DNA from 4 places in the Bacillus sp. NP247 genome. Region 1 is predicted to be linked to each of the others. Evidence: riboswitches for the same ligand, from Rfam matches in the RefSeq annotation. Region 1 holds a riboswitch; each other region holds the start of a gene.
What was found. A riboswitch is a leader RNA that binds a small molecule or an ion and turns the genes downstream of it on or off. The one in region 1 is predicted to bind S-adenosylmethionine.

Region 1 (8,251 bases):
CTCCAGTAGCACAGCAATTTCAAGAAGCAATTCGCCAATTGAAAGAAGAAGGAAAGAATGTAATTGTAGAATATCCCCTAACAATTAATGGAAGTATTGATTTCTTTGAAGCTAGATGTTTACCATTATTACAAGATAAAATTATGATCATTGTCCGCGATATTACAGAGCGGAAAAAGGCAGAAGAATTGCTAAATAAATCAGATACACTTGCGGCAATTGGTCAATTAGCAGCCGGTGTAGCTCATGAAGTGAGAAACCCATTAACGGTAATTAAAGGATTTATACAGTTATTCCAAATTAATAAAGAAGATCAAGAAAAATATTTTGACCTTATGCTTTCCGAAATAGAAAGAATAGAAGCAATCCTCCAAGAGTTTTTGTCGATTGCTAAAACTGATGAAATAAATACAGAAAAGAAAAATATTCATCAAATTTTTAAAAATGTCGTATCATTAATCAATACAAAAGCAATCATGACAAATATTCAAGTTGAACTATTTACAGATTCCAAAGATATAATCATTGAATGCTCAGAAAATCAATTGAAACAAGTATTTATTAATATTTTGCAAAATTCAATTGAAGCAATGTTAAATGGTGGGAAAATTTCAATCCATATAAAAGAAATACATAAAAATGGTGTCGTTATTAGTGTAATAGATGAAGGAATAGGAATACCTGAAGAAAGAATTAAAAGATTAGGTGAACCTTTTTATAGTACGAAAGAAAAAGGTACCGGTATTGGATTGATGTTAAGTTATAAAATTATTGAAAGTCATCAAGGAACAATAAGTATAATGAGTGAGGTTGGCGTCGGGACAACTGTAACGATTTACTTGCCGAAAATTCAGAGTAAACAATCTCTATCAAATTGTGATGATAGATGTATTTCAATACGTTCTAATATTAACTCCTAAAATACCTAATACCCAATAACAAAGCTAAGCTTTTGTTATTGGGTATTTTTATATTTAATTTAGTAAACTTTACCTTTTCTTTATGTTTGTTTTAATTTCTATTAAGTTTTAAACGTTATATTAATATGCGTACAAAGTAATGTGTGGAAATTGTACATTACTTTTAATATAGAAAGCTTAAAATTATTAAAAATGTTGTAAGGAGGAGATTATGACAAGGTGAAAAAGAAAGAGAAAAAGAGTGGTAGAGCACTACCTATACGGTTAAATATTTTATTCTTTTGTGTATTTTTATTATTTTCTGGAATTATAATCCAGCTAGGTAAAGTGCAAATTTTCGATGGAGAAACATATAAAAATGAAGTAGAGAAGAGCGAAAATGCAACAGTTAAGCTTACAGTACCACGTGGCAAAATTTATGACCGTGAAGGGAATCCAGTAGTGGACAATAAGTCTTTACGTACGATCACATATACAAAGGTGAAAGGTGTAAAAGCGGAGGAAATGTTAAAAACTGCGAGACAACTTGCAGCAATAATTGAAATACCGCAAGAAGATATAGATAAGTTAACCGAGACGGATAAGAAAGATTTTTGGATGCAGTTAAATCCAAAACTTACTCAAGATTTAGTATCTAAAAAAGAAATAGATAAGTTTAGAGAAAAGGATATTAGCGGAAAAGAGTTAGACAAAAAAATAGAAGAGTTAAAAAGAAAGCGAGTTACAGAAAAAAATCTTCAAGAATTAACAGCAAAAGACATAGAAGTGTTGGCTATTAAAAGTAAAATGACTTCAGGTTATCAAATGGCACCTCAAATTATTAAAAAAGATGTTAGTGAAAAGGAATATACTGTGATTAGTGAAAACTTAGCAAACCTCCCAGGGGTAGATGCATCAGTTGATTGGGAGCGTTTCTATGTTAATGATGGTTTATTCCGCTCGGTACTTGGAAATGTTTCGAATGCTGATGAAGGATTACCACGTGAACGATTAGATTATTATTTAGTGCGTGAGTATAGCCGGAATGATAGGGTCGGGAAAAGTTACATTGAACAACAATATGAAGATGTACTTCATGGTACGAAGAAAGAAGTAAGAAGTCTTGCTGATAAACAAGGTAATACGATTAGAACGGAAACAGTTTCCGAAGGGAAAAGCGGCAAGAATTTAACGTTAACAATAGATATGGAATTACAAAAAAAAGTTGAAGAGAGCATAGAAAAAATATTAAAGGCATACAAAAGTTCAGAATCGATGTTGGACCGTGCTTTCGTTGTAATGATGAATCCGAAAAACGGCCAAGTATTATCGATGGCTGGGAAAAGACTTGTAGAAAAAGACGGGAAAACGGAAGTAGAAGATTATGCTTTAGGTACGCTGACAAGTTCATACGAGCTTGGATCAACTGTTAAAGGTGCTACAGTATTAACCGGATTTGAAACAAAAGCTATAACACCGGGAACACATTTTTATGATGCACCTATGAAGTTTAAAGGAACTAAGGAGAAAAAGTCATGGAAAGATTTTGGAGATATAGATGACCTAAGAGCTTTACAAGTTTCCTCTAACGTTTATATGTTTAATACAGCATTAAAAATTGCAGGTGTGGATTATGTGAAAAATAGTTCACTAGATATTAAACAAGAATACTTTGATAAAATGAGATATTATTTCAGGCAATTCGGTTTAGGTGTTCCAACGGGCATTGATTTACCGAATGAAACAGCTGGACAAATAGGGAGAAAAGATAATCAACCTGGTTTCTTATTAGACTTTTCCATTGGTCAGTATGATACGTATACACCACTTCAGCTTGCACAATATATTTCTACTATTGCAAATGGTGGGTATCGTATGAAACCACAAATTCTTCAAGAAATTAGAGAACAAACCGTTCAAAAAGATGAGGTCGGTAAAGTAGTACAATCAATAGAACCCGTTGTTTTAAATAGAATTGATATGAAAGAAGAATATATCAATCAAGTAAAAGAAGGCTTTAGGAAAGTATTCCAAGAAGGGGATGGAACGGGAGTAAGGGCGTTCCAAAAAGCACCGTATAAACCAGCTGGCAAAACAGGAACTGCACAGACTGTATACGGTGGAGAAAGTGATATTGGGAGAAATGAGAAAGGCGATCGTAGAGAATGCTATAATTTAACATTAGCAGGATATGCGCCATATGATGATCCAGAAGTAGCATTTTCTGTTGTAGTACCATGGGTTATAAATGATAAGTCTGGTATTAACTCTGATATTGGAAAAGAAGTTTTAGATGCTTATTTTGATTTAAAAAATAAGCGATTAACTGGCGAAGCACCTAAAATAGATGACTCTAAAGAGAATTAAAATATACGAAACGTCTCTAGCATTTATATGGACTAGAGACGTTTTTACATACGAATAGATTAGAAATGAGGTATATATGAAGCAATTGATTCTAAAAGATTGGAGAAAAATATGTAGCTATATTTTAATAATAATAGGAATTATTATTATTAATAAGTCATTTTTATTTTGTATGGTAGAAGGAATTTCGATGCAACCTACTTTGAATGAAAATAATCGCATACTAGTTAATAAGGCTAGTGTCTATTTTTCTTCTTTTCATCATGGTGATGTTGTAATAATAAAAAAAGAAGACGAGCCTACATACTACGTGAAACGAATTATTGGATTACCAGGGGATAACATACAATTAAGAAACGATGTGGTATATATTAACGGTAAAAAGCGAGATGAGTTGTATATACAGTTAGATATGTCACAAGTATCAAATCGTTTTTCAAACTTTAGAGAAATGAAAGTTCCCTCGCATAAATTATTTGTATTAGGTGATAATCGAAATCATAGTAAAGATAGTAGGAATACACTTGGACTTATCAATGAGTCACATGTAATAGGTAAAGTGAAAATGGTATATTATCCATTTGATCAAATAAAATGGTTAAAATAATTCTATTAGATATGCACGTTTTATAAAATAATTCATATATTGATAGCATAGGACAAGCAGAAAAGCTTATCCTAACCTCACAGAACACTCCTTATCACAGTTAGGCATCTACTTATGTAGATGCCTTTTCCGATGACTGATAATTATTTATCAACCTAAAGTAGTAAGCATATTGGGACTATTAGAGGAAGATTGCTTGTAATAATAACAGTACGATTAATAAGAACATTGAATTGTAAGGAGTGAGAAATACGTGTTGAATATTTTAATAGTTAATTTTCCTGCAGAGGGACATGTAAATCCTACATTAAGTTTAGTAAAGGCCTTTACTGAAAGAGGTGATAACGTACACTATATTACAACGGAAAACTTTAAGGAAAGGCTTGAAGTTTTGGGAGCTATTGTACATACTCATCCGGATTTATTAAAGGAGATTTCTATTGATAATGAAACTTCATATGGATTAAAATCTTTCTTTCATGTACATGTTCAAACTTCTTTATACATATTAGAAATTACGAAACAATTATGTAAAAGCATTAATTTTGATTTCGTAGTTTATGATATATTTGGTGCTGGAGAGTTAGTAAAGGAATACTTGCAGGTTCCAGGCATAGTTTCCTCTCCTATATTTTTAATTCCACCAGTATTATTGGAAACCTTGCCTTTTCATCCAAATGCAGAAATACAATTCCAACCCGATGAACTCTCTGAAAAGTTACTGTATCAAATGGAACATGAATTTGGAGTAAAGCCCAAAAATAATCTTCAATTTATGCATAATAAGGGAGATATTAGTCTCGTGTATACAAGTCGTTATTTTCAACCTAATAGCGATTCGTTCGGAGAAAACAATGTTTTTATTGGACCGAGTATTATAAAGCGCAAAACAAATGCAAAGTTTCCACTTGAATTGCTTTCAAAAAAGAAAGTTATTTATATTTCAATGGGAACACTTCTTGAAGGGCTCGAACCATTTTTTAATACTTGTATTGATGCTTTTTCAAATTTCGAAGGGATTGTAGTAATGGCGATCGGTGATAGAAATGATATTTCAAAAATTAAGCAAGCGCCAGACAACTTTATTATAGCCCCTTACGTACCTCAATCAGAAATATTAAGTGAAGCAGATGTTTTTATTACACATGGTGGAATGAATAGTGTGCACGATGCAATCCATTATAATGTCCCATTTGTGATAATACCGCATGATAAAGATCAACCTATGATAGCGCAAAGATTAACTGAGCTTGAGGCAGCACATAGATTATTGAAAGAGCATGTTAATGTGCAAACTTTAAAAAAGGCGGTAACAGACGTTCTTTCAAATAAAAAGTATAAACATGGCATTCAAAAACTGAATGAAAGTTTTTTAGAGTGTGGTGGTTCCAAAAGAGCCATTGCAGTTATTGATGCTCTTTTAAATAAATAGTTCGGACAATATAAAAGCATAGAGGCTCTACCTGTATGCTTTTATATTATTATCCAGCAAATTGTACAGCAGTATTCGCATGTAAATAAGCAGTATCAAAAACAGGAACAGTAAGGTCATTTTGGGAAATAAGCAATGGTATTTCAGTACAGCCTAGTAATATACCTTCCGCACCGTTTTGAATTAATGAATTGGTAATTTGTATTAGTTTCTCTCTTGAAGTTTCTGAAATAATGCCTCTACTTAATTCGTTTAATATGACGTGATGGATAAAAGTTCTTTCTTCGTCATTTGGGATAATTGTCTCAATGTTATATTTTGCTAGTCGTGATGTATAGAAATCTTGTTCCATCGTTTGTTTTGTTCCTAATAGTCCGATACGTTTTATATTCTGTTCTACCATTTCTTTAGCACTTACATCACCGATATGAAGAAGTGGGATTGATATTGCTTGTTCTACTTCCTCAGCAAATAGATGTACCGTATTAGAACACATTAGTAAACATTCAGCTCCTGAGTTTTCTACCTTTTTTGCTACCGTGACTAATTCATTTTTCACTTCTTCATATTGATGGTTTTGCAATAATGTAGTTACCTCCCCAAAGTCCATACTATATAAAACAAGCTTCGCATTTTGATCATATTTAGAGAGAGTAAGTGTATTAATGTGTTTATAGTACAACGATGTTGATTCCCAACTTAGTCCGCCAATTAAGCCAATTACTTTCATCATGCATTCCTCCCATAACAATTTTGAATTTATTATTTCACAATTCCGATAAGAATACAATGATTTAAATGAACTATTTATTGAAAAATAAAAATAGTAAGAAAAGTATTGAAATTATTTATTGTTAGTGCCATAATACAAATTACAAATACATACTTATCCAGAGAGGTAGAGGGAACGGCCCTATGAAGCCTCAGCAACCCCTATGTAAATGCATAGGAAGGTGCTAATTCCGCAGAGGACATTTATATGTCTTTTGAAAGATAAGAGGATTCTTGTACGTGAAAGAAAATGACCTCTTAATTTAAGGGGTCATTTTTTGTTGTATAGAAAGGAAGTGTCGATGCATAATTCATTTTCAAAATAAATATAGAGTATTAAAAGCGGGATAATAGGAGAGGAGAATTGTAATGAACAAATTAACGACAAAACTAGTAGTAGCAATCGGAATTGGAGCAGCTTTATACGGGGTATTAGGGCTTTGGGGATTTTCTATCGCACCGAATACCTTTATTAAACCAGCATTGGCTATTTTAACAGTTTTTGGTGCGTTATTCGGGCCAGTAGCAGGACTTTTAATAGGACTAATCGGTCATACAGTTACAGATACGATTGCTGGTTGGGGTATTTGGTGGGGATGGGTTATTAGTTCGGGGATTATCGGATTTTCAATGGGTCTCATACAAAAAAGAACTGGTTTTAGTGTGAAAAATGGAACGTTTAATAACCGTGATATTTCTTATTTTGCAATTGCGGGGTTATTAGGTATTGTAATTGCTATTATATTTGCAGGGGCATTCGATGTTATTGTGATGGGAGAACCGTTTGACAAAATCGTTATACAAGTACTAGGCGCAACAATTGCAGACGTTATCGTATTTTTAGTTCTTGGCTTACCAATCACGATCGGTCTAGCGAAATCAAATAAGAAACATACACATTTAAAAATTGAAAAGTAGGGATGAATACATGCAACCAATTATTTCTTTTGAACAATTTACCTTTCAATATAGGCATGCCACGCAGCCTACTTTAAAAGATATTACATTTCAAATATATCCTGGGGAAAAGGTACTAATAGCTGGAAGAAGTGGTTCAGGTAAGTCAACATTAGCTCATTGTATTAATGGGCTAATCCCATTTTCTTACGAAGGGATTAGTACTGGTAATATTTTAATAGCTGGAAAGGATCCGAGAGAGGGAAGTATTTTTGAACAGAGTAAACATGTAGGAACAATATTACAAGATCAAGATTCACAATTTATTGGTCTTACAGTCGAAGAAGATGTAGCATTTTCATTAGAAAACGAATGTGTAAATCAAAATGAAATGAAAAAAATTGTTAATGATTCTTTAAAAAAAGTAAATATGCAGGACTTTCATACACAAAGTCCTCATGAATTATCAGGAGGTCAAAAACAGACAGTCTCTCTTGCAGGTCTGCTAACGACAAATGCAGATATATTATTGTTTGATGAACCGTTAGCTAACTTAGATCCAGCAAGTAGTTTGAATACTATAGAACTCATTAAAGATATTCATGAGAAATATAATAAAACAATTGTAATTATTGAACATCGAATAGAAGAAATTTTAAACCTTGATTTAGACAAAATTATTTTAATCGATGAAGGAGAAATTGTTGCGATGGGTTCACCGAATAAAATATTAGCATCTAATATATTACCAAATATCGGACTAAGAGAACCTATTTATATAGAAGCTCTAAAGAAATTAAATTTTGACAGTAATAATGTTGGGGTATTTCCAATTGAAAATCTACGTAATGCAGGCGTTCATAACCTATTAAAGAACTGGATGCGGAAGCAAGTGTCATCTAAAAACACGTATATTAAAAAAGCCTTATGCAAGATAGAAAATTTATCATTTACATACAATAACAAACATACAGCCTTAGAAGATATCAACCTTTCAATAGGAGAGGGAGAGATAGTAGCGTTATTGGGTCATAATGGAGCAGGGAAATCGACATTAGCTCATACCCTTATAGGAATAAATAAAACAAAGAATGGGAGAATAACATTCGATGGAGAAAATATAAATTCTTGGTCTATTCGTAAACGCGGGGAAGTTATTTCTTACGTTATGCAAAACCCAAATCAAATGATTACACAGCCCACTGTTTTAGAAGAAGTTTCATTTTCATTAAAATTAAAAAAAGTTTCTAAAGATGAGATTGAGAGTAGAGTCAAAAA
Region 2 (8,251 bases), 420 kb from region 1:
CTTTATGTAACTCTTCTTCCACTGCTAGTGAATGAATTTCTTTAAAATAATTCATTAATAAGTCTTTTATTATGTGTTTCATCCTTTTTTCCTTTCATGTGAAAAAATTGTTATTACACGCTATTTTTTATGATTACTATCTCGATTACTCTAAAAACCAAAATTTTATTCATCGTTAATTACCAATAGTGTTTTTTTCTATATATAAATTTAATAGAGGCAGACTACCATTCTAACTATATCATTCTTACATAATATTCTGCATTCGTTGAGATAGTTGTTGTAAACCAATGCAGTAGTGACTATGTATAGAAAAAAGAGCCAATCCCCTATACAATAGAAGATTGACTCTTTCTTTTATTTATTCACCTGTTTCAGAAAATCGTTTAATCCGTTCACCGATTTCATTGCGAACACGTTGAAACTCAGACCACTCTTTTCCTGCCGGATCATCAAATCCCCAGTGAACACGATGAACGTGCGGAGGTGTCGAAGGACAAACAGAATCTGCGTGACTACAAAGAGTAACGACTAAATCAGCATTATTTAAAATATTTGAATCAATCACATCTGATGTTTGATTTGTTATGTCGATATTTACTTCATTCATTGCTTTCATAGCATTTGGATTCACTCCATGTGCTTCAATACCTGCAGAATATACATGCCACTTATCTCCTAAGTATTGTTTTCCCCAAGCTTCTGCCATTTGGCTTCGGCATGAATTTCCTGTGCATAAAAAGTAAATTGTCTTTTTGTTTTCCATGTTGTTTTCCACCTTTGTTTTAACTTTTTATTGGTTGGTCATTAAAGTATTTACGCTTAAACCAAAAAGCAACGTTTACAAGTGCAATCATTACAGGTACTTCAACTAACGGTCCGATAACGGCTGCGAATGCCGCACCTGAATGAATACCGAACACACCAACTGCTACAGCAATCGCTAATTCAAAGTTATTGCTACCTGCTGTAAATGCTAACGTTGTTGTCACCGGATAGTTTGCACCAATTTTTTTTCCCATAAAGAAAGAAACAAAAAACATCACAATAAAATAAATGAATAACGGAATTGCTATTCTTACTACATCAAATGGTACACTAATAATCATTTCCCCTTTTAAAGAGAACATAACGATGATCGTAAATAGCAATGCAATTAGCGTAAGTGGACTAATCTTAGGTATAAACACCTTTTCATACCACTGTCTTCCTTTTAACTTTACGAATACAAATCGTGTCAACATACCTGCAATAAAAGGGATTCCTAAATAGATAAATACTGATTTCGCAACTTCTGCCATTGTAATACTAACAATAGCCCCTTCAATTCCTAACCATTCCGGGATTACTGTTACAAACACGTATGCATAAACCGAGAAAAATAACATTTGGAATACCGAATTAAAAGCAACTAAACCAGCTGCATATTCTTTATCACCATCAGCTAGATCGTTCCAAACAATTACCATTGCAATGCAACGTGCTAACCCAATCATAATGAGTCCGACCATATATTCTGGTTTATCAGGAAGAAAAATAATGGCTAAAACAAACATAAGTACCGGACCAATAATCCAGTTTTGTACTAAAGATAAAACTAACACTTTTACATCTTTAAATACCCGCCCCATTTCCTCATAACGAACTTTCGCCAATGGTGGGTACATCATTACAATTAAACCAACAGCAAGCGGAATAGACGTCGTGCCAACTTGTAATGTATTCAGACCGTCTACTACACTAGGAAACACAAACCCTAAACCAATCCCAACAGCCATAGCTAGAAAGATCCATAGTGTTAAATATCGATCTAGAAAAGATAAACGTTTCATTTTATTTTCCATCTCCTATTAACAACAAGAATTTTTATCTACCTCATTAGAAGTCGTGCAACAAGATGACTCTTCAATTTTATGAACATCACTATCTGCTTTTGTATAAAAGAATTCCCACTCATTCCCATCAGGATCCGTTACCCAAAACTTATCTTGCACTGCATAGCAACAAGTCGTATCCATCTCATCACGCGCAAAGAAACCTTCTTTTTCTAATCTTGCTTTATGTAATATAATTTCTTCAGCTGTATCCACTTGGAAACCGAAATGATTTACCTGATTTCCATTCACTTCATCTCGTACGTTCAGCGTGAAATTAAGTCCTGGCGTCTCTAATAAAAATTTTGCATAATCCGTTTTCAGTTTAACTGGTGATACACCAAATACCTTCTCGTAAAATTCAATAGACTTCTCTAAATTCGTAACGTTTATACCGACATGAGCATATCTCATGGTTCAATTATCCCCTTTAATTATCATTAATCAATTTTTTTTGATTAATAGATCAAAATTTTAACAGCAACTACCTTTTCCTGTTTTTCTAAAGATACAGCACAATTCTTCTGATAATAAATTATTGACTTCCGCATCATTTAAATCATAATAACTCCACGTACCTTTTGTTTCTTTTACAATTAAACCAGCATCTAATAAAATCTTCAAATGATATGACAACTTAGATTGTGTCATTTCAAAAATCTCTGTTAAATCACATACACACGTCTGTCCTCGCTGGCAAAGTTCATACATAATCTCTAAACGTTTCTGATCAGCCAATGCTTTAAACTTTTTCTCAAATAGCTGAAAATCTTGTGCCACTATAATTCACTCCCTTTCATCAAGTTTTTTTGATGTTTATAGTATATACGACTATTAATCTTTTATGCAACTTATTAATCAAGTTTTTTTGATTAATATACAAACCTTTTCTCCTATCATAAATTTTCTACAAATAAAAAGAACCGTAGCCTTCCCGAAATGGAAAAATTATGGTTCATATCGTAATTTGATTTATTTCCAAACGGTAGTGCTCCATAACTATCAAACTAATAAAATACGAAATCTAAAGCTGATGGTTATGAAGCTCCCCCCTTTTCTATAAACAAAACCCTCCAGAAACATCTAAAATTTGCCCTGTTACCCAGCGACTATCAGAAGAAGCAAGGAACGCTACTGCATCTGCAATATCTTCAACTTGCCCTATTCGCCCGAAAACAGATGAATTCGTAGCAAAATTTCGTATTTCTGGATTATCTAGCAATTTCGTATTAATATCTGTCTTCGTATATCCCGGCATAATTGTATTCACTGTTATACCTCTTTCTCCAAGATGTTTAGCTAGAGGAAGAGTCATCGTATTAAGCGCACCTTTACTTAAACCGTATGCAATTGATCCCGTAAAACCAAGCCGTACTTCGGCTGATGAAATGTTAATAATACGTCCTTGTTCTCGTAGAAGCGGTAATGTTTGCTGAATTAAAAAGAACGGTGCCTTCATATTTACGGCCATAATTTCATCAAAAACTTCTTCTGTCGTATTTTCAATCGTTCCTTGTGTACCTATGCCTGCATTGTTTACTAAAATATCAATCTCTGATGTACCAACTCTTGTTTGTAATTCATTCTTTAATTGTTCTACTAGCTTTTTGACACCATCAATTGAATTAAGCTCAGCTTCAATTAAGAATGCTTTCCCTCCATTAAATTCAATTTCTCTAATCGTTTCATCTGCAGCTGTTTTATTTCGTCCATAGTGAATCGCAACTAATGCACCGTCTTTCGCCAATCTCATTGCAATGGCACGGCCAATGCCGCGACTCGCTCCTGTTACTAACGCTACTTTCCCATCAAGATTTTTCATTTTTTCCATCCTCCCTAAATTTCCGTTTAATAAATCCTACACTTATATTTTTATTCAAATACCAATAATTTTAAATATAGATTTACAGGTAATTTAGTTCGTTCACTTATGATATTATAGTTATAATTTGTGATTTACTTTAGAAAACACAATGAGGAGGCTACACAATGCAAAACGCAGTAAAACTGGATGAAATCGATCATAAAATTATGAACTTGCTATATAAAAATGCGAGAATCTCTGTTTCAGAAATAGGACGAATTATATCAATGACGCAGCCTGCTGTAAAAGAACGAATTAACAAGCTTGAAGATCAAGGGGTTATAGCGGCTTACCGAACGAAATTTGAACCTTCCAAAATTAATAAAAACATCCAAGCATTCATTATGTTCAAAACAAGCCAATGCTCTGATTTTATCCAATTTTGTAATGCTGCTCCTGAAGTAACAGATTTATATCGAATTAGCGGGGAGTTTAATTATATGATGAAGGTCATGAGCGATTCGATGGATTCTCTCGCTGCATTTTTAGACTCTTTAATGCAATTTGGATTATCGTCTCCTTTAATTGTTTTAAAGAGTGAATTTGAGGAGAAATTGTCGTTCTAGTAAGAGGGTACTAAAGTAGAGGAGTAGCAGATATCAAGTTTATGCGGAAAATTCTTTTATAATATAATAAAACCAGCCATAGGCTGGTTCTTTTTCCATTCAATTTCCTACTAAAAAATACCGGGTATAATTCTCCTTCTTCCCTATCCCTGATTCCTCTGCGCCTCCCTAAATTCCTCCTTCACCCCCTCTAACAGCCCTTCTTCCGTAATTAATCGATACGCTGTATTCGCTAATGCTTTTGCCGATGTAATTAACGCTTTGTCTCCTAGTTCTGAACGAGCTGCTTCTCTAAATTCATTCGTATGTGCGATTAAGTCATCTGGGCCGATTTTAATGTACGGATGAATTGTCGGTACGACTTGGCTTACGTTTCCTGCGTCTGTTGACCCGATTCCTACTCTTTCTTTACGGTTTACATCTTCACCTAATAACTCTAGTTCTTCCGCTACGATGTCGTTATATGTTTTTGTTACGAGCAATTCATCGATTTCATTTTGGAATTGATGAATTTTCACTTTCGTGCCTGTTGCTAATGCAGCACCTTGTGCGATGTTTCTTACTTTTTCTGTTACTTCTGCACATCTTTTTCTCGTTGCTGCGCGGATGAAAAACCTTGCTGCTGCATAGTCAGGAATAATATTAGGTGCTTTTCCGCCCTCAGTAATGACACCATGAATTCTCACATCTGACGGAAGTTGTTGGCGAAGTGCGTTAATACCGTTATAGAGCTGAATTACCGCATCTAATGCGTTAATCCCTTCTTCTGGTGAAGCCGCGGCGTGAGCTGTTTTTCCGTAAAAATGAAAATCAAGTGGATCGACTGCTAGTGAAGGACTCGTCGCCGCTGTTTTTCCGCTCGGATGAATCATAAGCGCCGCATCAATGTTTTTAAATAAACCAGCTTTTACATAACTCGATTTTGCGCTACCATTTTGTCCGCCTTCCTCTGCTGGCGTCCCGAATACGACAACTTCTCCCCCAATTTCTTCAAGCGTTTCTGATAATGCGATTGCTGCCGCAACGCTAATTGTGCCAATTAAATTGTGACCACACGCATGACCGAGTCCTGGTAAAGCATCATACTCAGCTAAAAATGCGATAACTGGTCCTTTTTTTCCTGAACTTTTCCGTGCGATAAAACCTGTTTCATGACCTGCTATATTGTGCTGTAACTGAAATCCTGCACTACCTAGTAATAAGCTTAACGTTCTTGATGCATAAAATTCTTGATTACCAATCTCCGGATTCGCATGAATGTCGTGACTTGTTTGTATGTACTTTTCCTTATTTCTTTCTATACTCTCTTCAATTGTTTTTCTTTGTGACGTTATCCCTGTCGCTCCCATTTTTTCTTCCTCCTCTTATTTTCACGTAAAAAAGCCTCTTTCTAAAAGATAGAAAGAGGCTTTGAAATATACATTCAAAAATGAGCTTCTTTCTTATCTTTCAAGTCGTACGCTTGCTGGAATTGGCACAGTATTCATACAGAATCCGCTGCCGAGGTGTCATAGGGCCAGTCCCTCAACCTCTCGTGATAAGAATTTTCATAAAATTATATTAAATTATTTTCATTCTAAGTTCATTTCAACTAAAAGTCAAGGAATTCCTATCCGAATTTACCGAATATCTAAAAATCCTTTTAATACACCAATTGTCTCAGGTGCTTGCAGTCTTGCACATATATATGGAAATTCCGTACTACCTTCAAACATCATTTGAGATGTGAGCGGTGCCCCTGCCCAAAAGATTTCATCATCAATTAATACAAATGGGAATGCTTTATTTTGTCTTTGTAACTTTACGTTTTTTAATGGAACTGGTCCATCACTATAAACCGTTATTTGCGCATTTGTACGCATTAACGCTTGCCATACTCGTTTATCTACTTGCTTCGTACTTGGAAGTGAAATAATGATTTTTCGTTTTGCGGCTAAAATATCTTTTAATAGCCCTTTCGTTTCTTCAAGATTCATTTCCATAAACCAGCGTAATCGTTTCGATATTTTTCTCTCCCATAATTGTCTTGATGTCGTGCGATCATACACATCTCCGTGACGTTCTATATGAGCTGTTAATTGTGATAACGCTTGTTTTCTCGAAAGATTTTTACGCATATAATGGCAATCCGATAATTGAATGAACTTCCCTCTCGCTCTCGTTACTGCTACATTGACGAGACGATGGTTTTTATGGTCAAAGAATAACACACCAGGTCGTTCTTGCGGATAACTATCAACTGTATCAAAGATCATCATATCTCTTTCAGAACCTTGAAACTTATGAACTGTTGCCGCTAATACTGGTATGTGTTGATATTTCGTTTTCTGCAACATTTCTCTAATACACGTCGATAAAAAGCGTGACTGTGCCCTATAAGGCGTAACCACACCGATAGATTGCACACCGTCTAGCAGTCCGATTAACATCATTTGCATCGCTACTAAACCAGACATAATATTAAAACGAGAACCCGAAGCAGCATCTTTTAACGAAAAAGCTCCCATTGAGCTCGTATCAAATAAAACACTCGCCTCATTTGCGAACGGCTGCAACTGTGCAAGTTCTTTACGCTCTGAAACAGATGGATGATCGTATACTCTATTTTTATAAATAAATGAGTTTGTAAACTTCGATATGTCCGCATGCATACGCCTTTGTTCCTGCAACATAAAAAGGTTGGGATGTGCTTCTGATTTATTTACAGAATCAACAATTCCGGCATGATAAAACATATCTTCGCCGAGCCATTTTCGAACGAGTTCATGGTTCGCCATCGCAATAGGAGGCAATTGTAAAAAGTCACCACAAACGACGATACGTTTCCCAAGAGAAGCAGCTAATGCAATTTGAGGAACATATGCCATACTTACTTCATCTACGACAACTAAATCAAATGTACGCTCATAAATAAGCGCATCAATTGCACATTTTGATAAAGTCGCACCAATTACTTTCGCATTTTCAATATATTCTTTTTCTACTTCTTTAATTTTCGCTTTTTGCTTTCGAAGTTCACCTTCTATTTCTTGCATACGCTTCTTATCAGAAGACGTCGCCTTATACGATAGAATTTTTTCACGAAGATCTTGGCGTGTTTCTTCTAAGTAGAGTCTTTCCTCACCCCATGATCCGTTCGTCGTTTCTACTAACTTCGATGCAAGTAACGTTTCATGATTTCGTATATGTTCATGTTGACTATAACCGTAACGAACAATTTCGCCAGGCGTCCATTTCTTTTTCTTTTCAATTTGCTTCGTTACTTCACTCATTAATACGTCCACTGCCGCATTACTATGAGCTAATACAAGTACCGATTTCCCTTTTTGATAATGAGCAGAAATAATACGCGATAAATTGTAAGACTTCCCTGTGCCAGGCGGTCCCCATACGTACGTTGTCGGATTATAAAACGAGCGATACGCTAATTCATTTTTCGTATTTTTCATCTTCTCAATATGCTTCGGACTACTCGTCCCATCAACAAGACGCTTTATACGATTACGTTTCAGCTTATCTTTACGCGCTTCTTTCAATCTCTCTTGTAGTTGCTCTAAAAGTTGCCACGGTTCACTATATAAAACCGCTTCTCGTATTTCGCCTTGTATATAATCATTTAACTTCAGCTCTATTTCTAATCCGTGTACAGATAATACTTCCCCTGTCGCTTCCTCACCATCGAACTCAATTCGAATTGGTGAACCTTCAGGTAAGCTTACTTCCGAAATAAGCTGAAATACATACACTGTATTTTCATAATCTGTATATAAAAAACGACCGTTAATGATAGAAATTTTACTACCACCTATCGTTTTCCAATGTTTAATTTCATATGCTAATGCATAGTGCCACTCTTTCATCGCTTCCGATAATGAAGGAGTTTGAGTAGGTGTATTCATAGTATAATCTCCTTCCTTCTCCCCAAACATACTTTCTCACTATACCAT
Region 3 (8,251 bases), 2.2 Mb from region 1:
AAGAAGTGAACAAAATTCTTGATCGCTTTCAAATTGAATTCCATGTAAACGATGAAATTCCTGGAACACCATCTAATATACAAAAGAAAAATGGATTTCTTACGTTATTCTCAAAAGAATACATAAAAGCAACGCTACTTTTTTGGATCACTTATATAATGGGAATGTTTTTAATATACGGTTTAAATACTTGGTTACCACAGATGATGCGCCAAGCAGGATATCCTCTTGGATCTAGTTTATCATTTCTACTTATGCTAAATATTACTGCAGCTATCGGCGCATTATTTGCTGGGGCGATTGCCGACCGTATAGGAGCAAAAATTGTTATTAGCATCTCCTATCTTATGGCAGCCATATGTATTGGACTGTTAACAATTCAACCATCTGTTACAATCATTTATCTTTTAATTGGTCTTGCTGGAATTGGATCAGTCGGTATTACTCAAATATTAAATGCTTATGTAACACAATACTTCCCATCACATATACGAGCTACCTCCTTAGGATGGGGACTTGGACTTGGCCGAGTTGGGGCGATTGCTGGTCCTATTCTTGTCGGTATTATTATGACAATGCAATATGACTTAGTATGGAATTTTTACTTATTCTCTTCTGCAGGTCTTATCGCAGCTATATCTGTTTTCTTTATTCCTACAAAATAAAGTGAAACTTTAATCAGTGGAGGTTTTGTTCATCCCCCACTGATTATTAGCCATCACCAATCGGGCGTTTACGGACAGTTGACCTTCCACCTAACTTCTTCGCTCCAGCCGAATCTTGAGGTGGGATTCTTACCGCCCGTTAATGCGGGATAAAAAAGAGCACAAATTTATTTGTGCTCTTTTTCATATACTTCAAACAGCATATTTCGAAATAATGTATTCAAACTCTCAATATCAATCCCTAATCTCTTTTCAATGCCTTTCACGTATTGCTGATAGTAAATAATTTGTTCTTCTAAAAATTGATTTAGCACCTTAATTTTCAATCCAACATCTAATTCAGTACCTGCTTTTTTCTTTATTAATAACTTTTCAATTTCATCTAATACGCTACGCTCTAATATTAATTCTGTAATCAATCGATCAAATTCTACAGGAGGCAAAGTCCCTTTCTCTTCTAACCATTTACAAGCTAAAATAGGGCGTAATACGTAAAAGTACTTTTTCAACTTTACATTCTCACCTTGCAAAAATTCACGATAATTTTTTGAAGCCATATGTAAGTAATGGTATATCGTTGCTTTTGGATCAAAATTCTTTTCGCTCATTTGCTGAAGCTGTTCTGGAAAATTGGAGTTTTTCGAATAAAGAATTGGTGATCGAATCCACTCAAGTAACGCCGGATTTGACTTTGCAAATAGTTGCAATGCCTTTTTAATATCCCAGCCGCTTATATCTAAATCATCACTAATTGGATATTCAATTACATCACGTTTATCATGAATTGATAAATACCATTCTACTGGATGTATATAAACAAACCTAACATCATAATCGCTATCTTTCGATGGAAATCCCCAAGCACGACTCCCTGATTCCACAGCAAATAAGATTTTCACATCATTCTCTTTTTCAATTCGTTCTAACTCCAATTCTATTTTTTCTCTCATTTCATATCCTCCCCATTTTTTGATTATTTCCTTGGAAATTCGACAAATATACTCTTAATTTTACTACATACTAAAATAGCTGTCAGAAAATTTCCAACAGCTTAATAAAATACCCCATTTTTTACTTGTTCTTTTCTGTTACACCGACCGCAATTCGTTCAAACTCTTTTTGAATTCCCTCTTTATATGCATCAACTTTTGAAAAATCCATAGCAGCAATATAAATTCGTTCTAATTTATCACGAACTGATTTTGCTTTCGCTAAGAAAGACATTGCCTCATTCATTTTTGTTTTATATTGAATGGAGACGTCACGGATTTCTGTAGCATACTTCTCATCCGTCCCCGGTGTCACAATAAGGGCATACATATCTATAATTTCATCACCCACGCGACTTGGAAAATATTCATGTGGCGCAGTACTATCAAAAATTGCAAATCCTAATTCTCTTACGATAACCATATCAAGACTATTCGGGTCAAATCCACAATGGTATACTTCCACTTCAAACCCTTTTTCTTCTGCTACCTTAGCTAATTTTTTGAGCATTGTTGATTTCCCAGAACCTGGGCGTCCCTTAATAAAATAGCGATGTGGTAGATCCTCTGTTAAATTAGGAACAAAATCAACTGCTCCTTTCGGTGTAGCTGCTCCTAAGAAACGATGTTTCACAAGCGATTGTTTCCCCTTTTTATCTACAAATAACTTCTGAATCAGCTCATCTGTTAGTTCATTTGCTTTATTAAAATCGATATTATTAATATATATTTTCTCCCACTCATCATGTATAGCTAACGCCTCTTTAAAACATGCGTAAGCAGATTGAAAAGCCTTACTCGCTTCTGATACAAATCGTTCAATTTCTAACTTCTGCTTTCTTAATTTATTCGAGTCCCAGGCAACCCCTAAATTTATATACTCTTCGACAACTCCTGGCATTTTCGGCTCAATAACGTGTGGCGATGTCCCATCGACAATTCCTACATTTAACTTCGGAATAATTACACCGTCAACCGACTTATTGTCAGAAGAACAATGTAAAAATTCAATATTATATCCTTTTCCAGCCCATTCACGCCCAATGGCTTTTATTAAAGAGGACTTCCCTGTTCCTGGACCGCCTTTTAAAATAAACAACCTATCTAGCCCCTTTAAACTCTCTTCATACAAGCTATAAAATCCTCTAGCTGTATTTCCACCAGCAAAATAGTTCAATACATTCCCTGTCACTGCACCCACCCCTTCGCAGCAGTCTACTTACATAAGCTACAATATGCGAGCAACTTTGTTTGGGTGAATACCTATTTTGTATTGCACCGGAAAAGGAAATGAATTACAATTTAAATATCAAAAAATTACAAATTTTAAACTGAATATACCTTTATCAAGAGAGGCAGAGGGACCGACCCTTTGAAGCCCAGCAACCTCAGTTTATAAAAACTGAATAGGTGCTAATTCCTGCAAAATGCTTTGCATTTTGGAAGATAAAGCTTAGCTACTGTATGTAAAGCTCACCTTTCTTGATTATGGAAGATGAGCTTTTTATTATTTTAAAACATATATTGGAGGTATTTAGAATGAAAGTAATTGACCTATCACAAACGTTTGAAAACAATATGTCTCAATTTCCTGGAACACCTAAAATCCAACTAGAAGCAATTACAAGTGTTGAAGAAACAGGATATCAAGTTACAGATTTTCATTCTGTCGTTCATGTTGGCACTCATTGCGATGCCCCTGCACATTTCATCTCTGGTGCAACAACAATTGATAAATTACCTCTCGACCAATTTGTAGGCGAAGCAGTTCTAATCGATGTAACACATGTTCAAGGACGAAAATTACCTAAGGAAGTATTAAATAATACCGACATAAAGGAAGGAGATATTGTTATTTTCCATTCCAATTTATCTAATAAATGGAACACAGAAGCTTATGCGAAAGAAGCATTTTATCTTTCTGAAGAATTAGCTGAAGAACTAGTTAATTTAAAAATAAAATCTATCGGTTTAGATTTCATTTCTCCTGATGAGGTAACGACAGAAACATCACCTATCCATCACATATTGCTAGGGAATAACATTTATTTAATTGAAAACTTAACAAATCTAGATGCCATTAAAACGAAGCGTTTCTTTTTCTCAGCAGCACCTTTAAAAATTAAAAATAGTGATGGTGCTTTCGCAAGAGCATTTGCCGTTATTTTTTAAAATAAGAACTACTTGAGGACAACAAAAAAGCAAAGATCACTTCTGACCTTTGCTTTTATATTTTTTATTTAAGTTAAAAAAGAATTGTTCCACCCTTGGGCGTACCCAAGCTAAATAATCTTTATCTTTCTTCTTTGTACAAGCTATTTCTTCTCCATCTACCATCTCGACAAGTTCCAGCTCTAACAGTTGCCTCGTAAATGCTACCATATTTACTTCTTCTGCTGGATATTCTTCTTTTAATTTATCCTCAATTTCTCCCAATAAAAAACCGTCACGCATCATTGCTAGTGCATCAATCCAAAGTGGCGGCATTTCATATGTCTCTCCTGTAATCGTATCTTTGACAATATAGTTCTTTTGCTCTTTTCGAAATTGAATCGTGTGTAAACATACAGTCGAATTTAATGTTAATTCCATCATACCACCCCTTTCATCATATCTGCATAGAAAAAAGGATGCGCGTGCACCCCTTCTTTTCTTTTCATAACACTACCGAACCGTTACATGAGTAACCAATCTCATGTCGATATTTTCCTCCATTATAAACGAAGTATTTTATAAAAAAAACCCTTCTTGAAACATTTTATAAAATGTTTATATTTACACAAGAAGAACACTTTTCTGAAAAATAATTTCTTCTACTTCACTACACTGTCGGTAAATAAATCTCCACCTCCGTTCCTACACCCATACTACTTTGAATTGTGATACTCCCTTGATGTTCTTTAATAATTTTATATGTAATCATTAAACCAAGTCCTGTACCATTCTCCTTTGTTGTATAAAAAGCCTTTCCAATCTTCTCTAATTTCTCATTCTCTATACCAAATCCTTGATCTTCGACAGAAATACACAAATGTCCTTCCGTTTTTTGGTATGCACGGATATGAATGTCTCCACCTTCTGGCATTGATTCTATTCCGTTTTTTATAATATTTAACAACACCTGTTTTAACTCTTTATCATCGCCGTTTATAACAGGTAAATTTCCATCTACTTGCAAATAGACTTTCACTTTATATTGACTCGCATAACTTTCCATTAACTGCACAACATATAAAAGGATTCCCCCTATATTACACCATTCATAATTTATTGATTTTGGTTTTCCTAATAACATCAATTCGCTAACAAATCCGTTAATTCTCTCAATTTCTTGTAGCATTATTTCATAGCTCATCATATCTTCAGGGTTTTTTTCTTTTTGCATTTGCGTAAATCCCTTCAAAGCCGTTAATGGATTTCGGATTTCATGCGCAATTGTTGTAGACATTGTGCCAATTACAGCTAAATTTTCCGTCTCTTTCATATTGTTCATCATTTCAAACACTGTTCTTACATAAGATTGAAATCGTTTTAACAAAGAATGTGAAATAATGAAATAGAATATACATAAGACAAGCGGAATCACAACTTTTAAATCTTGTAATATCAATGTAAAAAGTACATACTTTCCAATTACACTAAAGGAAACTAAATAAAAATATTTTCTGTTCACGAAAACTGGTGCAAATAAAATTAATAACATTTCTACCATACTACCATGTTCAAAAGCTCTATCCGTTCGCAAATAAATCATTAAATTATTAATAAGATTAATAAACATGTACCCAAATAAAAATAAATATTTTATAGAATATACATAGCCTCTTTTTTGAAGATATATTGAAATAGGAAATAATGCTATTACAAATATATATACACCTATCCCAAGGCTGCCTTTTGGCCAACCTACCGCTGTTCCATTAATGTTCATAGCAGGATATGCAAAATAATATATAGCGTCATATAAAAAGAATATAATATAGAATAATAATATAAATACTTTTAAAGCTTTTCTTTCTTCATAAATCAAGCTCTTGTATTTGTTCATATAAAAACTCCCCTTGATCGATACGAAAAAACATTTCCACCGTTATCTCCTTAAATTATAAATATGAAATTGCTTTCAGGGCAATATGTAACCTTATAATACTAAAAAGGAAGGAGATTTCTCCTTCCTTTTTAGTCACAACTTATATCCATCTTACCCTATCATGTAGCAGTCCATCCGTAAAATCATTATGCCCTATTACAAAATCCTTCATATATAAATTTAAATATTCACCGTACTTACTTTCTGTATTTAATAATAATTCCTCGACATAATAAGTACCTTGTCCAAGGTGATCTAAAAGTAAACTGCACAAACCTGCATAAATTCCACACCCTACTTGGAAGTAAGTTGCATTCGTTTTATATTTATGAAAAACTTGGCTACTATTCATCACGTTATACATATATGTCTCGCTATTTTCATAAACGAGTAGCACACCGACTAAATCTTCCCCTACAATATCATCTTCTGCTGGATTAAATACTTTACGATTCCAATTCCATAAATCTTCTACTTTATCTAAGTTCTGTCTAATTAAGTTTGTTGTATACTCATTGATCCGATAAAGAAAACCCACTTCCATATTAAAAGATTTTCCCAAAATTAAAACTTCTTCATGCGGCATTAAGCAACCATAAAATTCTTTTTTACCTAACTTTACTTTATACTCGGAAGCATATACATCCTCATAAAAGTAAAGTGGACGATGATGACTCATATACATAGGATAACTCCATATCGCTTCATCAAGAAAACGCTCTACTGCCCATGATGCATAAAGTGTATGAGGTTTTATTAGCCCTTTATCACCCAAAAATGAATTATCATGTTCTACAATATAACATGCTCTTGGTTTTTCATTTGGACGTTCTTTCATAAGCTCAACAACCATCCATTGAACAACACCTGGATTCATACCTGAGCCTATGATTGCTCTTGTATTTGTAAATGTTTCTTTCTCCTTCTCAAACCTCGTATACCTTTCCGTAAGCTGAAAACCAAGTAAACTATCGTCTTGATCTACCGCCTCATTTTCCAAAGCCGAATTAATATAACAAATACCAAGGTCATTACAACAACTCAGTCCCCTAATCGTATCTGCACCTGAAACATCAATAACAACCTTCGTTCTTTTTTCTTTTAAATGTTGTTTAAATTTGACTACATCTTGGAGGTTTATTTCATATAAAAAAAATTGCTCTTTCAAATTTGGAAACAACTCATCATAATAACTTTTATCTTTTTGTTTTATATCCACCAAATGGAAGTCCACATTCTTTATAACTTCATAAATTGGATCTTTTTCATTTACTATCGCTTGATTCAAAATTGCTAACACTGCTTTTGCTGCTCCACCAGCACTGCCAAGCAACGTAATCGAAAACGAATTTGGAAACTGCTCCACAAATAAAACCCCTTTAATAAATTAGTTGAGCAGCACTTCCTCAAAAAATGAATTGAATGCACCAAAAAATAGCTCGTACATCTTTTTTATAATTTGGTACAAGTTTACCTCGTTATAAGTAAAAACAGTAACATACTTATATATTCAATTCACTTTCCCCCTCATATCCAAATAACGGTAAACAAATAGGCTCGACCTTTTCTTCCGCATATATAAAAGAAAAAGCCAGCCCTTTTAACTAACCTACGGACAATGGACCGATTTCACATGTTGAATATTCACATACATTTTTGCGTCACGGGCTTTTAATATTTCAATATGCCCTTCATCAATTTTCGCCATCTTTCCGATTTTGTTAGATTCTTCACCTAAATCAAACACCATAATTTTCCCAGACATTTTAATAAGCTGTTCTTCGAACGTTCTAGCTAAAGTAATATTTAATGGATTTACGGGGAGTTCATTTTTATTGAGGGAATAAGGGACTTGATTCTCTTTATAGGGAATTAACCATTTCAAATGCTTTAAAGATATATATACTGTTTTGTAAACAGGGCTATAAAAAACAATATAATCGTTCATAACACTTGTAACATAACCATGTATTGGAGCATTTCCTGCCACATAAATTTCTGTAAAAATCCCTTTAGAGGTGCTCAATACTTTTCTCAAAGAAATTGAAGGGGATTCGCTCTTAATTACAGAATCCACACCTGGCTTTAATATTTCTTCATCATGCTCTCTTAAAAATTTATAATACTGGATATGGTATAAAGATATATATACGTAGTCTTGTCCATTGTAAAGAACAACAATATCATTTCCTACATCGATTAATACACCTTTAAATCTTTTTTCACCAATTAATTTAACATATATATTTTCTCCAATACTTTTGTGTAACTCATTCATCTATATCCTCCTTTCTATGGAATTATACTTTTCTGTCTTCCATTTCTAAAAAATAATCAGGGGCAATGTTTCTTCTTTTAATAGTAAGGAATTCCTTTTCATAATATCGCAACATAATTGTATCGATATAAGAAATCGTTCTTCACTTCCAATCATAATGCCCCTCTTATTTATCAAACATTATTCTTCTTCATTCTTTTTACATTTAACTACTTGACTCACACTCTTA
Region 4 (8,251 bases), 1.8 Mb from region 1:
ATAGTTGCTGCAACTACAGGTATAGCTGCTATTCCTAAAGCTTGAACAGCTCTAAAAAATAGAAATAAGTAAATGTTTGGTGAGAAAGCACAACCAATTGAGCCGATCGTACTAATAATTAAACTAGGGATAAGGACAGATTTTCTTCCCTTTGTATCAATTAAAGGTCCATATATGAGCTGCATAATTGCAAGAACGAATGTGAAAAGTGAAACGGTTAAATTTACAAGGTAAAGAGAAGTATGAAACGAGTTTTGAATCATCGGTAAGATAGGTGTGTAAATATTTTGAGCGAAGGAACCGAGTAAGGCGCTCATACAGATAATATATAAAATGAAATTCAGTTTGGTTTTTTCCATAATGTTAACCCCCTTGTTATTTAGTTTCCTTGGAAACTAAATTTATTTTAACATGATTTTCTCACTTGTAAAGATGGAAAAATGATTTTAAAATGGTATATAGTTAAATTGTTTCTTTGGAAACTTAGGAGGCGAACGGATTGGAACGTACAACGAAACAAATGGAAATACTTTCGGATATTCGTACACTTTTGCATAAAAAAGAAGAGCATTTGAAAGAAAATAATGAGAAGTTTCTTCTTGAGACAGGTGTAAGTGGTTTGTCTTTATCTGAGTTACATGTTATCGAGTGCATCGGAAAGACAGGAGTGATGAATGTAACTGCAATTACGGCAGAGATGGGGATGACGAAGGGAGCAATCTCTAAAATTTGTACAAAGTTGTTCCAAAAACAATTTGTTGAGAAGATGAAAATGTTAGATAATCAAAAGGAAATTTTCTTCCGTCTAACAGAAAGAGGAGCTGAAATATATAAGGCTCATGAAAAATTGCATAAACAAGCTGAAGAAAAGTGGCTGTTACTTTTAGATGGGTATACGAAAGAAGAGCAAGATTGTATTCAAAGGTTTATAAAGGATGTCACGGGTCATTTGGAAATATAATTGGAAGAAAAAATACCTTTTTCTCAAGCCTTTTGAATATAATTTCTGAAAGAACTCATATATAATAGAACAAGATACTTAACATAGTGAATAATTAAAGAGTCAATATATATAAAGAGGAGAGAATAACATGCTTGAAAATACGGGGTTAGTATTAGAAGGCGGCGGTATGCGTGGTGTATATACGGGAGGGATACTAGAATACTTTATGGAACAAGATTTATATTTTCCATATGTAATCGGTGTATCAGCTGGTGCTTGTCATGCAGCGTCGTATCTTTCCAGACAAAGAAATAGAAATAAAACAGTAAATATTGATTATGCATCGCATCCACAATATTTATCGTATAAAAACTTATGGAAAAAACGTCAATTATTCGATATGGATTTCATTTTTCATGAAATTCCAGAAAAACATGTCCCATTTGATTTTGAAACATACTTTAATAGTCCAGAGCGTTTCCTTGTAGGAACAACTGATTGTGAAACAGGACAGTCTGTTTATTTTGAAAAAGAGGGAACGAATGATGATGCACTAAATTTATTACAAGCATCTAGTTCGTTACCTTTCATTGCACCAGTAGTAAATTACCGTGGTAAGCAATTGTTAGATGGCGGGATTTCTGATCCGATTCCAGTTCGTAAAGCACAGGAGGATGGATTTAAAAAATCAGTCGTTATTTTGACGAGAAATCATGGTTACGCAAAGAAAAAATCAAAATTTGGCTGGGTTGCAACGAAAGCTTATAAAAAATATCCGAACCTTGTTAACACGATGCTAGCTCGTTATGAAGTGTATAATGAAACACTTCACTACATTGAAAAAGAAGAACAAGCTGGTAATTTATTTGTTATTCGCCCAGAAGTGCAGCTTCAAGTAGATCGTATGGAAAAGGATACGGCTAAATTACAAAATCTATATGAGCAAGGCTATGAAGATGCGAAGAGACAGTTTGCAGATTTACAGGCATTTTTGCAAAAATAATAATTAGGCTGTGGAGAAGGAGTTCTCCGCAGTTTTTTTTGTATTGCTTGATGGAAATATACAACGAAAATATGGTATAATATGGATAAAAGTGTGTGAAGGAATGATACATATGAAAAATGTATATAAAGGACTTAGACATACTGGATTTACTGCAATGCTTATTTTTGGCGGCGTATTTTTACTTCGCTGGCTTATTCATAATGAAATGCTACTGGATCAGCTTATTGGGTTCAGTGTAGGAATGGTGATGGTTATTTCAACAGTTTTCATTCAAAAGTATAGTAAAGAATTGCAGGTAAATGAGAAATATTAAAGGTTTCTAGCCTCTTTTAAGTAGTTTGGTCGTAGAGGAGGCTTTCATATGCTTTTTTTATTTGCAGTATATTTTGTTTTTATTATGACATTGTTAATGACGTTTTTTCTTTCTAAAAGATCATATGAGAAGCCGTTTATTAAATATATACCAGCGTTCATATTGTTTATTTTGGCTTTCATTTCTTCTATTACGTTTGTATGTAATAACGGAATGGGAGAGCTTATGATAGCAATCTTCTTAGGTGTTATACAGCAATAGCGAACGGTCTTCTGCTCCTTGCGTTGAAAGTAGTTCGTGTGATTGTTGCAAAAGGAAAGTAGAACATCGGGATTCGATGCTCTACTTTTTTATCCCGCATTAACGGGCAGTAAGACCCTCACCTCAAAATTCGGCGAAAGCAAAGAAGTTAGGTGGGGGATCAACTGCCCGTAAAAGCCCGATTGGTTCAACTAATAATCAGTGGGGGTGAAGAAAACCCCCCACTGATTAAAGTTTCACTTTATTTACGCTTCTTTTTAATAAATGAAAAGGCTAAAGCTGCAATTAAAATACTGCCTTTAATGATATCTTGTGCATAATAAGGAACGTTCATCATTGTGAGGCCATTTAATATGATCCCAATTAATACGGAACCAAGAAATGTTCCGATGACATTTGGTTTCTTAGCACCGAACATTGCGTAACCGATATAGGCAGCTGCAACTGCATCCATTAATAATGGGACGCCAGCTGAAACTTGTCCTGTTCCAACGCGGCTACATAGAATAATACCGCCAATAGAGGCAAGTAAACCGCTAATCATATAAGCATATACACGGTAACGATCAGTAGGAATACCAGCTAGTCTAGCAGCTTCTCGATTCCCACCTGTCATATAAAAGAAACGACCGTACGTTGTTTTTTCTAAAAATACATATGCAATCAAAACGACGATAAGCATGATAATGACAGGGACTGGAATTCCTAACAAGGAACCTTGACCGATAAATAAAAAGGATGGAATAAAATGTCCTTTGGCACCAGACATTCCTTCATAAATAGAAGATCCTTTTGAAAATGTTAAGTGTAGTCCATTAACGATATACATGATACTTAATGTAGCTAGTAAATCTGGTAGTTTAATTCGGATAACGAGTAAGGCATTTAATAATCCAACTAATAGCCCGCAAAGAATAGGAATAAGGAGTGTGACTAATAGCTCTTGTCGATATAAAACGAGACAGGAAGCAGCTGCAATTGTTGCTAAACTAGCGGTAGAGCCGACTGATAAATCAAATCCATCTACAATTAATGTAAAGGTAACACCAATTGCAAGTAACGTTACGATAGAAATGGAACGTAAAATATCACTAATATTGTTGTATGTTAAAAAAGAATCGTTGACGATAGAGAAGAAAATTGTAACACCTATAATGATAGCAATCGTACTAAATTGATAAAAAAGATGAGTAGGTAAATATAGTTTCTTAGTTTTCGTTTTATGAACGAGATTCAATGGAATAGCTCCCTTCAGATAAATGTAAAAGATGCTCAGGAGATAGATCGTTTGGCAAGTATTCACCTACAAATTCACCGTTTGTCAGTATAAGAATGCGATCGGCGATATGCAGCGCTTCATCTTGTTCTCCTGTGAAATAAATTACGGAACTTCCGTTTTCTGTAATGTTGCGAATGAATTGAAAAATGTCTTGTTTTGCAGCTATGTCCACCCCTTTAGTTGGCTCGTCTAAAAGAAATAGATTCGGTTTGAATCCATCCCACTTTGCAATGGAGACTTTTTGCTGGTTTCCACCGCTAAGTGAATGAATAAAGGCTTTTGGGTCATCGGGTGAAATGCTGAAAGAAGAAATTGCCGTAGTAGCATTATTTAATTCGGTTTGTTTTCGTCTCCAACCTGATTGGTGTAAATTTGTGTGACCTATAATATCTTCCGAAAGAAATACGCCTTGTTTTCTTCTTTCTTCTGGTACAAGTGCGATTTTCGCTTTAATCGCATCTCGCGGTGTTTTAATCGTAATATTTTGGCCGTCTATTTTTGCATGATAAGTGTGACGTGCACCAAATAAAGTTTCAGCAATTGTTGTTTTGCCACTGCCAATTAATCCGTATATCACAACAGTTTCACCTTTCCATATGGTGAGAGAAAGGGGAGGATGGTCTTTGTGTAAGGGAAGTTCTTGTACTTTAAATAATTCTTCGTTCCCTCGTTTTGGTGCTGTATTAATAGGAAGTGTAAGTTGTTTTCCAGTCATCGCTTCCACAATTTGTTGATCTGTAACCTGTGTAATAGCTTCAGAAAGTGCAACTTTACCGTTATGTAATACCGTTACATCATCCGCGAAATTTCGAATCTCTGATAAACGATGAGAAATTAAGATGATGCCAATTCCTTTTGATGTTAAATCTTTTAATAGTTTCCCGAAACTTTCAACTTCTTTAGGTCCAAGAGAAGAAGTAGGCTCATCTAATAAAAGATAATTTGTATTGTTGGATAAAGCTCTTGCGATAAGAAGTAATTGTTTTTCATGTAATGAGCAGTTGGAAACATCTTCAGAAACATTTAAATCAGCCTGTACAGTTTGCAAATGTTGTTTAGCGAGTGAGACTAATTTTGACTTTGAAAATAGTACTTTATTTTGCATTGCTAAATGATCGATAAGTACATTTTCTAATACAGATAATCCCGGAATAAGTCCGTGATCTACTTCTTGTGTTACAAAAGAAATACCGTGCTTTTTTGCATCGCGTGGTGAAGTAAAGGAAACAGATTGATTATCAATTTTTATATCGCCAGCAACTGGTTGAAATTCACCAGTTGCTATTTTCAGTAGAGTACTTTTCCCAGCACCGTTCATTCCTAGTAGGGCATGAACTTTTCCTTTTTGAATATGGATAGAAACATCTTCTAGAACAGGTGTAGCGACATGATAAGAATGTGTAATGTTTTGAAGAGAGAATGTCATCATTTTTTCTCCTTCTCTAATTTTTTCATCCAAGGAGAATACACATCTTTCGAGTCTCCCCAACTGTTTATATGTTTTGATAATTGATCCATTGTTATATTTTCTTTTGGTAAACTATTTTTCTTTACTAAATAAGGTTCTAGTGAATAAATATCTGGTGTTTGTTCACCGGCAATTTTTTTGTATAAGAATCGTACTTGAACTTTACCTACTTCCGCTGGATCAGTTGCAGCCGTAGCAGACCAAGGTGAGTTTTCTTTTTGCATAAGTTGTAAATCTTCATTACTTAAATCAATGCTGTATACTTTTATATCTGTACGACCAGCTTGTTCAAGTGCTTTAACAGCTCCTTTAGCAAACTCATCCCATGAAGCGAAAATAGCTTGTAACTCTCCTTTTTTCGGATATTTTTTTAGTAAAGCTTCTACTTGTGTTTGTGTATCAAGCGGTGTGTTATTGCTAGCAGTACCGAATCGCGCAACTTCTTTTATATTTGGATAACGTTTATAAAAAGCATCAATGATAACGTTGCGACGTTCCATTGGAGCAAATCCACCAACCCATACAACTGCGATATTTCCTTGTCCATTCAAATCTTCCGCTAACGTTTTTAATGATTTCCATGAAAGGCTATAGTCATCTTGATCAATAATCGTTACACCTGGTAAGCGTAGATCGTTATCAAATGCGACTACGGGAATGTTCGCCTGTAACGCTTTTTCGACTCCAGGTTTTAGCGCTTCAGATCGGCCATGATCAATTAAAATGCCATCCACTTTTGAATTAATAGCAGTATCTAAATTTGCAGCCATTTTTGCTAAATCGTTATCAGAATTGTAGACTTGTACACTGCCGCCAAATAGCTCGACTTGTTTTTTGACGCCCTCAATATATTGAGAGGAAAAAGTTCCGATAGACATTTGCATAATTAATGCGATTTTTAATGGCTTCTTTACTTGGGTTGGAACTTCTGTTTGTAAGTGATTTTCTACTGTTGTAGTTACTTTTTTCACAGTTTGTTGCTTTTGTGAAGAGATAGCATCTTGTTCATTTGTACAAGATGTTAATGTAAGTAAGAGAAAAATAAGTACGATGGAACATAATTTTTTCATAAAAAAATCCCTCCTAAACTAAGAAGAGAGGGGAGGGAGTGAAAATAAAAAACGCCTTTTCAAATAGAAAAGACGTCTTATCATATTACTCTTATCTTTCAACACAACGTGTTGTAAGAATTAGCACCGTGCCCATAAATGGGTCGGTTGCCGGGCTTCGTAGGGCTCATCCCTCCACCTGCTCTTGATAAGACATCGAATATTTAACTATTTCGAATTATTCCATGATTCTGTACGGTTGTCAAATGTTTTTTGAAAATAAAAAACCCCTCATAAAGAGGGATTTTAATGTGGTAAGAAAACTAATTGATAAGCGAACAAGATTCCGAATAAATACACAAGTGGGTGAACAGCACGGAATTGTCCTTTTGCCACTTTCATAAGTGGGTATGAAATAAATCCAAGTGCGATACCTGTTGAGATACTTGATGTAAGTGGCATGCTTAAGATTACTAAAAATGCTGGGAATGCTTCATCGAATGTATCCCAATCGATGTGGCGAACTGAGCCCATCATAAGACTACCAACGATAATTAATGATGGTGCTGTAATAGCTGAAACGCCAGAAACAGCGCTCACTAAAGGTCCGAAGAATGCTGCTAATGCAAATAGAACAGCTACTGTCACAGTTGTTAAACCAGTACGACCACCAGCTGCAACACCTGCAGATGATTCAATGTAAGCTGTTGATGGTGTTGTTCCGAACATAGCTCCAATTGTTGCTGAGAATGAGTCAGATAGAAGAGCTCGTCCTGCTTTTGGAAGTTTTCCGTCTTTCATAAATCCGCCTTGTTGTGCTACACCAAGTAATGTTCCTGTTGTATCAAATAGTGTAACGAGGAAGAATGAGAACACAACACCGTATAATCCGTAATTAATTACATCAGAAACAGCAGTAATTGGATTTGAAACGATAATTCCTTCTGGTAATCCAGGCATTGACGTAACGCCATTTGAGAATGTTAATTGACCTGTGAAGTAAGCAATAATACCAGTTAATAACATTCCGATAAATAATGCCCCGTTTACATTTAAAGACATAAGGATAATTGTAATTCCGAGGCCAGCTAATGCTAGTAGAACTGGAGCAGAGTGAAGATCGCCAAGCCCAACTAAGTTTGCATCATTTTTTGTAACAATTCCTGTTAAGCGCAAACCGATAAAAGCAATAAAAAGACCAATACCAGCAGTAAGTGCATGTTTTAAGTTTTCAGGAATTACTTCCATTAATTTCGTACGGAAAGATGTGAATGATAACAAAATTAAAATCATACCTGCTACGAATACAGCAGAGAATGCAATCGCGAAAGTCATGCCTTCATGAGCTTTTACAACAGAGTAAGAGAAGTAAGCATTTAATCCCATACCTGGTGCAATTGCGATTGGTAGATTAGTAAAGATCGCCATAAATAATGTTCCGACAACAGCTGCAATGATTGTCGCTGTAAATGCTTGTTCAAACGGAACACCTGCATCCCCAAGGATGACAGGGTTTACGACAATGATATATGCCATTGTTAAAAAGGTAATAATACCTGCCATAATTTCAGTTTTAATAGAAGTTTTATGTTTTGAAAGGTTAAACATATAAACATCCTTTCTTTTTACGAATAATTTTCACAACAGTTATATATAATATTCGTTTTTTAACTATTTTGCAATAGTTTTGCATAAAAACTTTAGAACAATTCATATTTTATGTCTTAAATTCGAATATTAAACGTAAAAATGAGCGTGAATTGCGGTTTTTTAATGTGTAAGTAGTTTTTAATATTGTGCACATTATAAGGGGAAAGGAGTTGAAGGAAGTTATGCCGCAGCAAAAAAACTTTTTAACGATGCCAGCGCAACATCAAAATAAACAGCCTGGTATTGAATCGTTAATGAATCCTCGTCCAAAGTTTGAAGATC

Region 2: it holds a riboswitch for S-adenosylmethionine, as region 1 does, so the genes downstream of both, KPL75_RS02225 (M20 family metallopeptidase) here and KPL75_RS27265 (ECF-type riboflavin transporter substrate-binding protein) in region 1, are expected to answer to the same signal.
Region 3: it holds a riboswitch for S-adenosylmethionine, as region 1 does, so the genes downstream of both, KPL75_RS16160 (cyclase family protein) here and KPL75_RS27265 (ECF-type riboflavin transporter substrate-binding protein) in region 1, are expected to answer to the same signal.
Region 4: it holds a riboswitch for S-adenosylmethionine, as region 1 does, so the genes downstream of both, KPL75_RS18005 (sugar ABC transporter substrate-binding protein) here and KPL75_RS27265 (ECF-type riboflavin transporter substrate-binding protein) in region 1, are expected to answer to the same signal.

Annotation. Positions count from the first base shown of each region.
Region 1 is NZ_CP076653.1:5,269,059-5,277,309, reverse strand. It holds gene KPL75_RS27290 (ATP-binding protein) at 1-920, shown strand, start outside; gene KPL75_RS27285 (peptidoglycan D,D-transpeptidase FtsI family protein) at 1,140-3,266, shown strand; gene lepB (signal peptidase I) at 3,343-3,873, shown strand; gene KPL75_RS27275 (macrolide family glycosyltransferase) at 4,127-5,305, shown strand; gene KPL75_RS27270 (aspartate/glutamate racemase family protein) at 5,355-6,038, opposite strand; SAM riboswitch class I at 6,189-6,305, shown strand; gene KPL75_RS27265 (ECF-type riboflavin transporter substrate-binding protein) at 6,446-6,994, shown strand; gene KPL75_RS27260 (ABC transporter ATP-binding protein) at 7,005-8,251, shown strand, end outside.
Region 2 is NZ_CP076653.1:403,749-411,999, forward strand. It holds gene KPL75_RS02190 (phosphotransferase) at 1-82, opposite strand, end outside; gene arsC (arsenate reductase (thioredoxin)) at 362-766, opposite strand; gene arsB (ACR3 family arsenite efflux transporter) at 786-1,832, opposite strand; gene KPL75_RS02205 (ArsI/CadI family heavy metal resistance metalloenzyme) at 1,851-2,288, opposite strand; gene arsR (arsenical resistance operon transcriptional regulator ArsR) at 2,349-2,654, opposite strand; gene KPL75_RS02215 (SDR family oxidoreductase) at 2,932-3,696, opposite strand; gene KPL75_RS02220 (Lrp/AsnC family transcriptional regulator) at 3,864-4,304, shown strand; gene KPL75_RS02225 (M20 family metallopeptidase) at 4,448-5,653, opposite strand; SAM riboswitch class I at 5,744-5,848, opposite strand; gene KPL75_RS02230 (AAA domain-containing protein) at 5,924-8,233, opposite strand.
Region 3 is NZ_CP076653.1:3,064,179-3,072,429, reverse strand. It holds gene KPL75_RS16175 (MFS transporter) at 1-665, shown strand, start outside; gene KPL75_RS16170 (nucleotidyltransferase domain-containing protein) at 833-1,615, opposite strand; gene KPL75_RS16165 (PRK06851 family protein) at 1,737-2,846, opposite strand; SAM riboswitch class I at 2,995-3,107, shown strand; gene KPL75_RS16160 (cyclase family protein) at 3,194-3,826, shown strand; gene KPL75_RS16155 (hypothetical protein) at 3,863-4,246, opposite strand; gene KPL75_RS16150 (ATP-binding protein) at 4,476-5,702, opposite strand; gene KPL75_RS16145 (S-adenosylmethionine decarboxylase related protein) at 5,845-7,110, opposite strand; gene KPL75_RS16140 (LSm family protein) at 7,354-8,022, opposite strand; gene KPL75_RS16135 (hypothetical protein) at 8,203-8,251, opposite strand, start outside.
Region 4 is NZ_CP076653.1:3,439,843-3,448,093, forward strand. It holds gene KPL75_RS17970 (MFS transporter) at 1-359, opposite strand, end outside; gene KPL75_RS17975 (MarR family transcriptional regulator) at 500-961, shown strand; gene KPL75_RS17980 (patatin-like phospholipase family protein) at 1,092-1,946, shown strand; gene KPL75_RS17985 (hypothetical protein) at 2,059-2,262, shown strand; partial or broken gene KPL75_RS17990 (sugar ABC transporter ATPase) at 2,311-2,585, shown strand; gene KPL75_RS17995 (ABC transporter permease) at 2,765-3,760, opposite strand; gene KPL75_RS18000 (sugar ABC transporter ATP-binding protein) at 3,744-5,231, opposite strand; gene KPL75_RS18005 (sugar ABC transporter substrate-binding protein) at 5,228-6,340, opposite strand; SAM riboswitch class I at 6,429-6,534, opposite strand; gene KPL75_RS18010 (NCS2 family permease) at 6,626-7,927, opposite strand; gene KPL75_RS18015 (SDR family oxidoreductase) at 8,152-8,251, shown strand, end outside.